3 regions of the Streptomyces sp. NPDC127068 genome follow, and region 2 is predicted to be linked to each of the others. Evidence: riboswitches for the same ligand, from Rfam matches in the RefSeq annotation. Region 2 holds a riboswitch; each other region holds the start of a gene.
The links. A riboswitch is a leader RNA that binds a small molecule or an ion and turns the genes downstream of it on or off. The one in region 2 is predicted to bind cyclic di-AMP.
Positions count from the first base shown of each region.

Region 1 (3,840 bases), on a different contig from region 2:
CAAGCTGCTGGACGAGCGGATCGTGATGCTGGGCACCCCCATCGACGACACCGCGGCGAACGACGTGACGGCCCAACTGATGCACCTGGAACACGCGGCGCCCGACCGGGACATCTCGCTGTACCTCAACTCGCCCGGCGGCTCGTTCACGGCCATGACCGCGATCTACGACACGATGCGCTTCCTCAGCTGCGACGTGGAGACGATCTGCCTGGGACAGGCCGCGTCCGCAGCGGCCGTCCTCCTGGCGGCGGGCACGCCGGGCAAGCGACTCGCCCTGCCCGGGGCACGGGTGATGATCCATCAGCCCTCGCTCGCCGAACCCGTCCAGGGCCGGGCCGACGACCTGGCGGCCCGGGCCGGTGAGCTCCAGCGCACCCGCGACCTGCTGGAGGAGCTGCTGACCCGGCACACCGGGCAGCCGCGCGAGCGGGTGGCCGCGGACATCGAGCGCGACCTGTTCCTCGACGCGCCCCGGGCCCTGGAGTACGGACTCGTCGACCGGATCGTGGCGAGCCGCAAGGGCACCCCCGCGACCCGGGCCACCCGGTAGGCGACGGTGCTTCCCGACCTGCCCCCGCTGCCGGCGCTGACCCGCGCCGAAGGGGAACTCATCGACCGGTACCTGGAGGCCGTGGACCTGCTCGGCCGGATCAATCCCGCGCGCGCCGACGACACCTATCGAGGCCTGCGCGCCGCGCAGGCGCTCGTCGGCAAGGCCGTGGAGCTGCGGGACGCGCTGGCGCTGATGCACCAGCGCGGCGAGAGCCAGGTGCACGCCGACACGCTGGCCCGTGCGCTGCGCACCCTGGACGGCGTACGACGGGCGGCGCGCGTCGGGGTGCCACCGGACGGCAACTGACCCGGCGTCCGAGAGTCACCCGAAACGGCCCGGACGAGGTACCCCCGATCAGCGTATTAAAGGGTAGACATTCAAGGGGTTCCGACTTGCTTCATATGTCTACCCGATCCTTAGCAAACGACGTTTCACCGCTGGTACAGACGTCGTCCGATGTCCGCGGCTGCGCCCGCTCGGAGGACTGTCCACCTGAACGGGTCAGGGGTGAGGAGACTCACAAACCAGCGGTAACGTTCGGTTTTTCCGGTGTTCATGCGTGAAGATCCCTTCCGACGACAAGCCCCCGCCACAGCGGCGGGGCGGTCCGGGCGGACGCCGAGTCCTGCCGCCGCCCGGACGCCAGGTCGACAGGAGTGGATCGGCAGGAGTGGAGGACCCGAGCAAGACGGGCCGCCGGAGAGATCCGGGCGGGCCCTTGGGGTGAAGCCGCGTGAGCGGCCGGGCATCTTCGCCTGCCCGAACCCGACAGGTCATCCTTCACAGGCGGCTGACGAAGGGTTGCGCAATGACTGCGCTCAATCGTGTCCCGTCGCTGCTGACCAGGGCCGGAACGGCCTCGGCTCTGACGCTCGTCGCCGTAGGCGGCGGCATAGTGGCTCCCGGCGCCGCCTCAGAGGCGACCGCCGCGACGTCCGCGACCAAGGCACTCAAGGTGGCCGCCTCGAAGAAGGGCGCTCCCTACCGGTACGGCGCGACCGGGCCGAGCAGATTCGACTGCTCCGGACTCACGCTGTACTCGTACAAGAAGGCGGGCAAGAACCTGCCCCGTACGGCTGCGGGCCAGTACAACAAGACCAAGCGCGTGAAGGCGAGCAACCGTAGCAAGGGAGACCTGGTCTTCTTCTACTCGGGCAGCAACGTCTACCACGTCGGCATCTACGCCGGCGGCGGCAAGATGTGGCACTCCCCGAAAACCGGCGACGTGGTACGGCTCACGAAGATCTGGACCAAGAGCGTCAAGTACGGACGGGTGCGGTGAGCGATGCGACGAACTGAGCGGGGCGCACGGGGACCCGTGTGCTGACCGTCTGACGGGGTGGGGAACGGGGCGTGTGCGTTCCCCACCCTTTCGGTCCCCGCTGAAGCAGCCCGGACCGGTTACCCATGACACATGACTGATGAGCGGTCCGAGCGTCCCCTCGCGGAGAGCTCGATGCAGCGGGCCAACCGGAACTTCGGGGAACTCCTCCAGGAACTCCGCGTCACCCAGACCGGTGTGCAGATCCTCTTCGCCTTCCTGCTGACCCTCGCGTTCACGCCCCGCTTCCCGTCACTCGACCTCGTGCAGCGCAGTACGTACGTGGTCTCCCTGTGCCTGGCGATCCTCGCCGCGGCCCTGTTCACGGCCCCCGCGGCGATCCACCGCTACCTGTTCCGACGGGGTGCCAAGCCCGACATCGTGTGGGTGTCGTCCCGGCTGACCGAACTCGGGCTCGGGGCGCTGTCCCTGGCGCTCACCGGATCGGTGCTGCTCGCGGTGGACGTGGCCGTGGGCCGGGCCGGGGGCGTCGCCGCCGCCGTGGGCACCCTGGCGGTGTGCGCGGGACTGTGGGTCGTCCTGCCCTGGCAGGTGCTGCGGCGCCTGAACCGCCGCTCGGCCGCACGGGCCTCCTGGGCGGGCGAAGGACGGAATCCGGACGGGACCCCGGGGGCACGGCGGGGAAGTCCGGGACGGCGCGGTGACGGCCCGCCCTGACCGGTTCTCGTCGTTCCGCACGCCCCCGCGCCTCAGCGCTGGGCGGGACGGTCAGCGCTGGGCGAGCGCCACCACCGCTGCACGGGCAGGGCGATCCACACCGTCTTGCCGCCCTCGGGGGTGGGACTGACCGACAGCCGCCCCCCGTGCTCGACGGTGAGCGAGCGGATGATGGCCATGCCACGGCCGTTGTCCTGCTGAACGGCCGCCGGGAGGCGCTGGGGATGGCGCGGGTGGCTGTCGGTGACCCCGACGCGCAGCTGCTCGTCCCTGAGCAGTTCCACGTCGACGGTGAACGTGGGCGACTGACCGAGGGTGTGCTGGATCGCGTTGGTCGCCAGCTCCGACACGATCAGCCGGACCGTGTCGGTCACCCCCGCATCGGCGGGGATGCCCCAGTCCGCGAGGACGTCACTCACGTAGGCACGCGCGACGGGGACCGAGGCGGGCTCGCTCGGCAGGGTTACGGATGCTTCCTGATGATCTGCCATGGCGACGTCGTCCCTTTCCCACCGGGACCGGACTCCGGCGTGAGGCGGATGGTTCGCGGACGGTCCCGGACTGGTGCTGCGGCCAGCCTGCCATCTGCGCGCCGGTCACGGGGGCCGATCCACGAGGATGTGCATATATCTGTCGCTCGAAGCGGTGAACTCTTCCGCGCCGGCCAGCGAGTCCGGCAGTACGCCCCCTCGCTACCTCCGCACGCCGCTCGCGCCCCCGCGGTCGCCGCATCCTCTACCGTCTGGCGGTGGACCACCCACCGGCCGGAAGGAGTCGGCCATGCAGCACCGCCCCGCCGTACGCCGCCGCAAGCTCGGCTCCGAGCTGCGCCGGCTGCGCGTCCACGCGGACCTCACCAGCGGGGAGGCCGCGCGACGAGCGGGCTGGAACCAGTCGAAGGTGAGCCGGATCGAAACCGCGCGCAGCGGGGTCAAGGCCGATGACGTGCGGCTCCTCCTCGACCTCTACCAGGTCGACGACGAGTCGCTGCGGGACCTGCTCGTCGCGCTCGCCGAACCGGACGGCGCGTCCGGTCACCGCTGGTGGCACGACTACCGGCAGCTGCTGCCGCCCGCCTACCGGGACTTCATCTGTCTGGAGGAGCAGGCGAACCGGGTGCGCACCCTGGAGACCGTGGTGGTGCCGGGACTGCTCCAGACCCCCGGCTACGCACGGGCGGTGACCCGGGCCTCGGTGGTGGGCCTGCCGGAGGCTGAGGTCGAGCGGCTGGTGGAAGTGCGGCTCGCCCGGCAGGAGGTGCTGCGCCGCGCGGCGCCGCCCCGAC
Region 1 covers NZ_JBHXEN010000036.1:79,585-83,424, reverse strand. The annotation lists gene ACFWIA_RS22645 (ATP-dependent Clp protease proteolytic subunit) at 1-553, shown strand, start outside; gene ACFWIA_RS22640 (hypothetical protein) at 560-862, shown strand; cyclic di-AMP (ydaO/yuaA leader) riboswitch at 1,163-1,360, shown strand; gene ACFWIA_RS22635 (C40 family peptidase) at 1,365-1,838, shown strand; gene ACFWIA_RS22630 (DUF6328 family protein) at 1,971-2,555, shown strand; gene ACFWIA_RS22625 (ATP-binding protein) at 2,588-3,046, opposite strand; gene ACFWIA_RS22620 (helix-turn-helix domain-containing protein) at 3,336-3,840, shown strand, end outside.
Region 1: another riboswitch for cyclic di-AMP. It lies ahead of ACFWIA_RS22635 (C40 family peptidase); the one in region 2 lies ahead of ACFWIA_RS19675 (M23 family metallopeptidase).

Region 2 (3,840 bases):
GGCCGGCCTCGACGGAGTCGCCACCATCATGGCGCGGGCGTTCTCCGAGGGCACCGACAAGCACACGGCCGAGGAGTTCGCCGCCGAGCTGGAGCGCTGCGGCGCCACCCTCGACGCGCACGCCGACCACCCCTGTGTCCGGATCTCCCTCGAAGTGCCCGCCTCCCGGCTGCCGAAGGCCCTCGGGCTGCTCGCCGACGCCCTGCGCGCGCCGGCCTTCGCCGACAGCGAGATCGAGCGCCTGGTCCGCAACCGGTTGGACGAGATCCCGCACGAGACGGCCAACCCCGGCCGGCGCGCGGCCAAGGAGCTGTACAAGCAGCTGTTCCCCGCGGACGTCCGGATGTCCCGCCCGCGCCAGGGCTCCGAGGAGACCGTCGCGGCGATCGACTCGGCCGCCGTGCGCGCCCTCTACGAGAAGAACGTGCGGCCCGCCACGGCGACCGCCGTCATCGTGGGGGACTTCACCGGCGTCGACGTCGACGCGGTCCTCGCGGACACCCTCGGGGCCTGGACGGGCGGTCCGGCGACCCCGCGCCTGGTGCCCCCGGTGACCGCCGACGACAGCGGCCGGGTCTTCATCGTGGACCGGCCGGGTGCGGTCCAGACCCAGGTGCTGATCGGCCGTCTCGGGGCCGACCGGCACGACCGGGTGTGGCCGGCCCAGGTCCTCGGCACCTACTGCCTGGGCGGCACGCTCACCTCGCGACTGGACCGCGTGCTGCGCGAGGAGAAGGGCTACACGTACGGCGTGCGGGCCTTCGCCCAGGTGCTGCGGTCGACGGCGAACGGCACGGGCGCGGCGCTGCTCGGCATCTCCGGTTCCGTCGACACGGCGTCGACCGGGCCCGCGCTGGAGGACCTGTGGAAGGTCCTGCGGACGCTCGCCGGCGAGGGCCTGACGGACGCCGAACGGGACGTCGCGGTGCAGAACCTGGTGGGCGTCGCCCCGCTGAAGTACGAGACGGCCGGGGCTGTCGCGGGCACCCTCGCCGACCAGGTCGAGCAGGAACTCCCGGACGACTACCAGGGGCTGCTGTACCAGCGGCTCGCGGCCACCGGCACCGTGGAGGCCACGGCGGCCGTCGTGAACGCCTTCCCGGTGGAGCGTCTGGTGACGGTGCTGGTCGGCGACGCGACGCAGATCGAGGAGCCGGTGAAGGCGCTCGGCATCGGCGAGGTCACGGTCGTCTCCGGCTAGGAGCGACCGCGGTGGGTGCCGTTCCGTCGTCCGACGGGACGGCACCTCCGTGCGTCCGGCCGGCGTTTCACGCACCGTCAGCGCGGCGCCCCCGGGCGCCGGGCCCGGATGTCCCGAAAGCGCCGGACGTTGCGGTCCGCGGTGTGGCGTGCGCAACAAAACCGCCGATCCGTTTGTCGTAGGAAAGATCTCCGGCTTAGCGTCAGGTCGACTGCCCGTCGTGCGGTACGCCGCAGCCGCGGCACCGGACAGTCATCGCCGAATCCCCCTACGGCGCGAGCCTGGGGAGCCGGGGACCCAACCGTCCCTGGGGTGAATCGGACGCCCGTCGCCACGCGGAGGGGGTCCGTAGGAGACCTTCCTGCTCCGAACCCGTCAGCTAACCCGGTAGGCGAGAAGGAAGGAAAGGACCACCCACTTCATGGCGTTCACCCGCGCCACCGGGAAGCACCGTCGTCCGACGCGCATGTCGCGCACCACCGCGAACGTCGCGGGCGTCGCCACGCTGACCACCACCGGTGTCATCGGCACCCTCGCCTCCCCCGCCCTGGCCGTCGACGAGCCCTCCGCCCTGGAGGACACGGGTCTCACCAAGACGATCTCCATCGGGGACGCCGTCGCCGACGAGATCGACACCCAGGCCGCGGTGCAGCAGATCGCCGCCGACGAGGCCGCCGCCCTGAAGCTCGTCGAGGCGGAGACCAAGCAGCGCCTCGCCGAGCAGAAGCGCCGGGCCGAGGCCGAGGCCGCGAAGGAGCGCGAGGCCGAGGAGCGGGCGGCCCGCGAGGCCGAGCGCAAGCGCCTGACGACCTACGTCAGCCCCGTCGCCGGTGGCCACGTCTCCACCTCCTACGGCGCGGGCGGCAGCATCTGGTCCTCCGGTACCCACACCGGCATCGACTTCCACGCCGGCACCGGCACCCCGATCCAGTCCGTCGGCTACGGCACCGTGGTCGAGGCCGGCTGGGGCGGCGCCTACGGCTACAACGTCGTCATCAAGATGCACGACGGCACCTACACCCAGTACGCGCACCTGTCGTCCGTGGCCGTCACCGCGGGCCAGTCGGTCACCGCGGGCCAGCAGATCGGCCTCGCGGGTGCCACCGGCAACGTGACCGGGGCGCACCTGCACTTCGAGGCGCGGGCGAGCGCCGAGTACGGCTCCGACCTCGACCCCGTCGCCTACCTGCGCGCGCACGGCGTGTCCCTCTGAGCCTCCCCCCAAGGACGGCACCACCGAAAGCCCCGGCTCCGGCCGGGGCTTTCGTCGTTCCCGGACCGCGGGCGCCCTACCGGCCGAGCGCCCCGTGACCCGGTCGCCGGCGGGTAATCCATCGTCCGGAAATTCCAGGGAACGGTGAAGAGCGGTCGGAAATTCCGGCGAGCTGCAATAGAGTCACCGAATCAATGTCGATCGACCGCGTTTCGCGGGCACGGAAGCGGAGGTCCCCCCATGCGCATTCCCGCCCATTCGGTATGCACGGCCATTCGGGACGACATCGTCAGCGGTGCACTGGAGCGGGGGAGCCGACTCACCGAAGACGTGCTCGCCCGCCGCTACGGAGTCTCCCGCGTCCCGGTGCGCGAGGCGTTGCGCACGCTGGAGGCCGAGGGGTTCGTGGTCACCCGTAGACATGCGGGGGCCTGTGTCGCCGAGCCGACCGACCGGGAGGCGGCCGACCTGCTCGACGTGCGACGGCTGCTGGAGCCCCTGGGGGCGTCCCGCGCGGCCGAACGGCGCACGGACGCCCATCTGAAGGTGCTGCGCGGACTGGTGCGCCTGGGGCAGGAGCGGGCGGGGAACGGGACCGGGGACGAGCTGCGTGCCCTGGGCAGCTGGTTCCACGAGACGCTGATCCAGGCCTGCGCCAGCCACGGGCTGATCGCCATGCTCACCCAGGTGCGGCACAAGACCGCCTGGATGTACACGGTCGAGCCCGCTCAGCGGCCCGCCGAGGAGTGGACGGAGCGCGGGGCGATCATCGACGCGGTGGCCCGGCGCGACGCGGAGCGGGCCGGCGTGCTGATGGCCGCGCACACGGAGCGCGGGATCGCGGCCCACCGCCGCAAGGCCGCGCGTCGCCCGGAGCCGCTCCGGCGCTCGGGGACGTCGAAACATCCCGTCAACACGGGAAGCGCCGTCCCGTAACAAAGGGCCGCCACGATGTGACCGTCGATCACTGGCGCCGCGCTTGGCGAAGGAATTCGCTGGAATGCGTCGTGCCGTGGTGTCGTTTACTTCGAGCGGGGATCGCGCGGGGAATTTCGGGAATGCATCCCCGAATGTGCGGCGCGGACATTCACTGGTTTCGCGGGTGTCCCTCGAATTCGACGGAACACCCGCGCGCGGACCGCGGTCAGACCGTTTCGGGAAGCTGCTCCAGGCCCTCGGCCACCAGCTTGGCCAGTCGGTCCAGGGCCGCGTCCGCGCCCTCCGCCTCGGAGGCGAGGACGACTTCCTCGCCACCGTGCGCACCGAGCCCGAGGACCGCCAGCATCGAGGCGGCGTTGACCGGGGCGGCGTCGCCCTTGGCGATCGTCACGGGGACGCCGGTGGCCGAGGCCGCCCGGACGAAGATGGAGGCGGGGCGGGCGTGGAGACCCTCGGCCCAACCGACGTTGACGCGGCGCTCAGCCAT
Region 2 covers NZ_JBHXEN010000029.1:78,907-82,746, forward strand. The annotation lists gene ACFWIA_RS19670 (M16 family metallopeptidase) at 1-1,201, shown strand, start outside; cyclic di-AMP (ydaO/yuaA leader) riboswitch at 1,448-1,610, shown strand; gene ACFWIA_RS19675 (M23 family metallopeptidase) at 1,623-2,414, shown strand; gene ACFWIA_RS19680 (GntR family transcriptional regulator) at 2,655-3,350, shown strand; gene ACFWIA_RS19685 (HPr family phosphocarrier protein) at 3,559-3,840, opposite strand.

Region 3 (3,840 bases), on a different contig from region 2:
GCCGTAGCGGTCGGCGACGGCCCGCACATGGCCGTTGTAGGTGGCGATCTTGCCGCGCAGGTGCTTGAGGAGGGGGATGCCACGGGTGTCGAAGCCGGTGGTGACCATGACCGTGCCGACGGACGAGGCCAGATCGGCGACGGCCCGTTCGAACCGCTCGGCCACCTCGTCGGGGTCGGTGCCCGGCCGGATGATGTCGTTGCCGCCCGCGCTGAAGGTCACCAGGTCGGGCGCGAGTTGCCGGGCCCGGGGGATCTGCTCCTCGACGATCTGATCGAGGAGTCTGCCGCGGACGGCGAGGTTGGCGTAGCGGAAGGTGGGTTCGGGTAGCCGGTCGCCGAGGAGGACGGCCAGCCGGTCGGCCCATCCCACGAACGTACCGTCGGGGCCGGGGTCTCCGACACCTTCCGTGAAGCTGTCGCCGACGGCTGCGTAGGACCGGATGTCGTCAAGGGCGAGGAATGTCGACTCTGCTGTCACGTCGGCCCATTTTTCACCTCTCCACGTGACCTACGCCACCGTAATAATGCGCCATGGGGCTTGACGGCACGTGATAAAGGCCATGCGACTCATTTCGTCGAGTCGGGAATAGCCCGGCTCCCCCGCACCGCTCGGCGCCGCCCTGCACCGGTGCCGACATGCGACGCGGGGCCGTATCCGTCGATACGGCCCCGCGTGGGCTGGTGCGGCCGGTGGCCGCGGGGGGTCAGATCGCGACGCCCTTCGACCGCAGGTAGGACAGCGGGTCGACGTCGGAGCCGTAGGACGGGGAGGTGCGGATCTCGAAGTGCAGGTGCGGTCCGGTGCTGTTGCCGGTGGAACCCGCGGTGCCGATCTGCTGGCCGCCCGAGACGGACTGGCCCGCGGAGACGCCGAGCTGCGAGAGGTGGGCGTACTGGGCGTACTTGCCGTCGGCGAGCTGGATGATGACCTGATTGCCGTAGGCGCCCGCCCAACCGGCGGAGACGACGGTGCCGGAGCCGACGGCCTTGAGCGGGGTACCGGAGGGGACGCTGAAGTCGACGCCGGTGTGGTAGCCGCTGGACCACATGCTGCCGGAGGCGCGGTACGGCGTGCCCACACCGCTCGCGACCGGCAGCGTGTAGCCACCGGCGCTCGCGGTGGCGGCCGGGGCCTGGGCCGCGACGGGCACGGCCTTCGGGGCGGCGGGCTTCGGCGCGGCGGGGGCCGCGGGGGCCGCCTGCTCGGGCTGCGCGGCCTGGGGAGCGGTCGCCTGGGGAGCGGCGGCCTTCGGGGCGGCGGCCTTCGGGGCGGCGGCCTGGGGTGCGGCGGGCTTCGGCGCGGCCTGCTTCGGCGCGGTGGCCGTGGCTGCGGCCTTGCCGCCGAGGGTGAGCTTGAGGCCGGGCGTGATCAGATCGGGATTCGATCCGACGGCGGTCCGGTTGTCCTGATACAGCCGCTGCCAACCGCCGCGCAGGTCCTGGTCGTCAGCGATCTTCGACAGGTGGTCGCCGACCTTGACGGAGTAGGTCGTGAGCTCGGCGGGCTGCTGTGCGGGCGCCTCGGGGGCCGCCTGGGGCGCCACGGCGACCGAGGTCGCGGGGGCGAGCGCGGAGGCGGACTGCGGGGTCGCGGCCTGGGCCTGGGTGGCGCCGATCAGCGGCAGCGCAAGGGCTGCCGCACCACCGGTTCCGGCGATGGCGATCGTCCGGACGAGCCGGGCGGACTTGGGACGGCGGTGCTTTCCCGTCGCGGGCATGGTGCGTTCCTCTCCGGCGCCTACGAGGTGAGCTGTCGGGTTCGGGCTGGAGCTGCCCGGCCGCGCTCGCGCGGCTTCACCCCGAGCCGGTCCGGTCGCCCGGATGCGGCGTACTGCGTGTGGGTTCCCCGCTCCTGCCGATGTCGGGTGGTGAGATGGGGATACCGAGCGGCGGCAGGACTAGGCGTCCGCCCGGAGTGAGCGTGACGCTAAGCGAGCGGGAACGGCCCCGACAACCGAGCACCCGTCAGCGGCCTGCTGTTTCTTGATCCTCGCCGCTCGTTCCGGTCACCCTGCGTCGATGGCGGCGGGGCTCGCCGATGCCAATTCCCGGGCCGGGGCGGGCAGCCGGCGAACCGGTGATCACCACCCACCGTGACCACTATGATCCCGGTCACGACCTCTCCCCCTAGGGCGCCTTATTTCCTGGCCAGTTACACCAAAGCCGCTCAATCCGACCAAAGGCGCAAATCACCCTTTCATTGGTGGATTCCCTCATGCATGACATGGCTGAGGATCACCAACGAAAGCCCTCGTGCAAGGTGATTGTCCGAGCAAGTGATGTCGTATCGTCTGAAGCGCCCCGCTGACGGACGGCGCCGGCGGGGGACTGGGAGGAGCCCCCGTGACGCAGCAGATCCCGTCCACCGAGCCCGAACTGACCGGCGTGCGCAACTTCCGTGATCTGGGTGGTCTACCGACCGCGGACGGCAGGCGGGTCCGACACGGGGTGCTGTTCCGCAGCGGCCACCTCGCCCACGCGACCGACGAGGACCGTCGCTACCTGACCGGGCTGGGGCTGCACACGATCTTCGACTTCCGCAACGACGCCGACCGCGGGCTCGACGGCCATGACGTGGAACTGCCCGGCGTGCGCAACGTCAACCTGCCGCTGAGCGACCCGGCCGACGGCGCGGAGTTCTGGCGGATGGTGCGCCGGGGCGACCTCGCCCAGCTCCGCGCCCTCCTGGCCGGGGGGCGGGCGGTCGAGCAGATGGTCACCTCGTACCGCGTGCTGATCGAGGAGCGGACCGCGGAACACGCACGGGTGCTGCGGGCGGTCGCGGAGGACAGCGTGCCGGCGCTCCTGCACTGTGCGGCGGGCAAGGACCGGGCGGGCCTGTCCATCGCCGTGACCCTGCTCGCACTCGGCGTCGAACGGGACGCGATCGAGGAGGACTACCTGAAGTCCAACGCCGCGCACCGGCGGTACCGGGTGCAGCGCAGCGCGGACGCGGTCGACGGGTACGCGCCGGAGGTGATGGAACTGCTGAGCCCGCTGTTCGACGCACGCTCGGAATACCTGGCGGCGGCCTTCGACAGCATCGATCGATGTTGGGGCGGCACGGACGCCTACCTGACGCAGGCCATCGGGCTCACGCCGGACCTGCGCGCCCGCCTCCGGTCCCGGCTGCTCGACTGACGTCAGCGCCTCACTTGGCTCCGACCTCGAACAGCAGCCAGATGAAGGCGGCGACGAGGTGCCCGACCGCGACGTAGATGAGCAGTCGGATCCAGATGCTCGGCGGCATCTTGTCCTCGATGCGCGGGCGCGGGACGGGCTGGACCGCCGGGGGCGCCGCCGGGTCGGTGGGGGGAACGGGCTCGGTCATCGGAAGTCTCCCGGGGTGTGGACGTCCGTCGGGCCTAGGCACAGCGCGGCGGTCGGGCTCTGCAACAAGGTGTGCACGAAGAGGAGGTCGGTCCCGTCCTCGTCGGCGGCGCCGATCCGGTGCGGGGTCAGCGAGTCGAAGTGCGCGCTGTCGCCGGGCGCGAGCACATGGGTGCTGTCCCCGAGTCGCAGCCGCAGCCGTCCGGACAGGACGTACAGCCACTCCTCGCCGGGGTGCACCCGCACGATGTCGCCCTGGGTGCCGTACGGCACCCGGACGCGGAGGGCCTGCATGCCCCGGCCGGGGGCGCCGGCCTGCCAGTAGGTCCAGCCGCCGGCGCGGGTGGGTTCCATGGTGGCGGACTCGACGATCGCCTCCCGGTCGGCGACGGTCTCGCCGAGCAGTTCGGAGACGGTGGTCCCGTAGACGCGGGCGAGCGACAGCAGCATGGGCAGCGACGGCTGCCGACGGCCGGTCTCCAGCCGGGACAGATGGGCCGGGGACAGC
Region 3 covers NZ_JBHXEN010000021.1:61,010-64,849, reverse strand. The annotation lists gene ACFWIA_RS15605 (SGNH/GDSL hydrolase family protein) at 1-480, opposite strand, end outside; gene ACFWIA_RS15600 (peptidoglycan DD-metalloendopeptidase family protein) at 707-1,720, opposite strand; cyclic di-AMP (ydaO/yuaA leader) riboswitch at 1,725-1,883, opposite strand; gene ACFWIA_RS15595 (tyrosine-protein phosphatase) at 2,346-3,143, shown strand; gene ACFWIA_RS15590 (DUF6126 family protein) at 3,154-3,333, opposite strand; gene ACFWIA_RS15585 (helix-turn-helix domain-containing protein) at 3,330-3,840, opposite strand, start outside.
Region 3: another riboswitch for cyclic di-AMP. It lies ahead of ACFWIA_RS15600 (peptidoglycan DD-metalloendopeptidase family protein); the one in region 2 lies ahead of ACFWIA_RS19675 (M23 family metallopeptidase).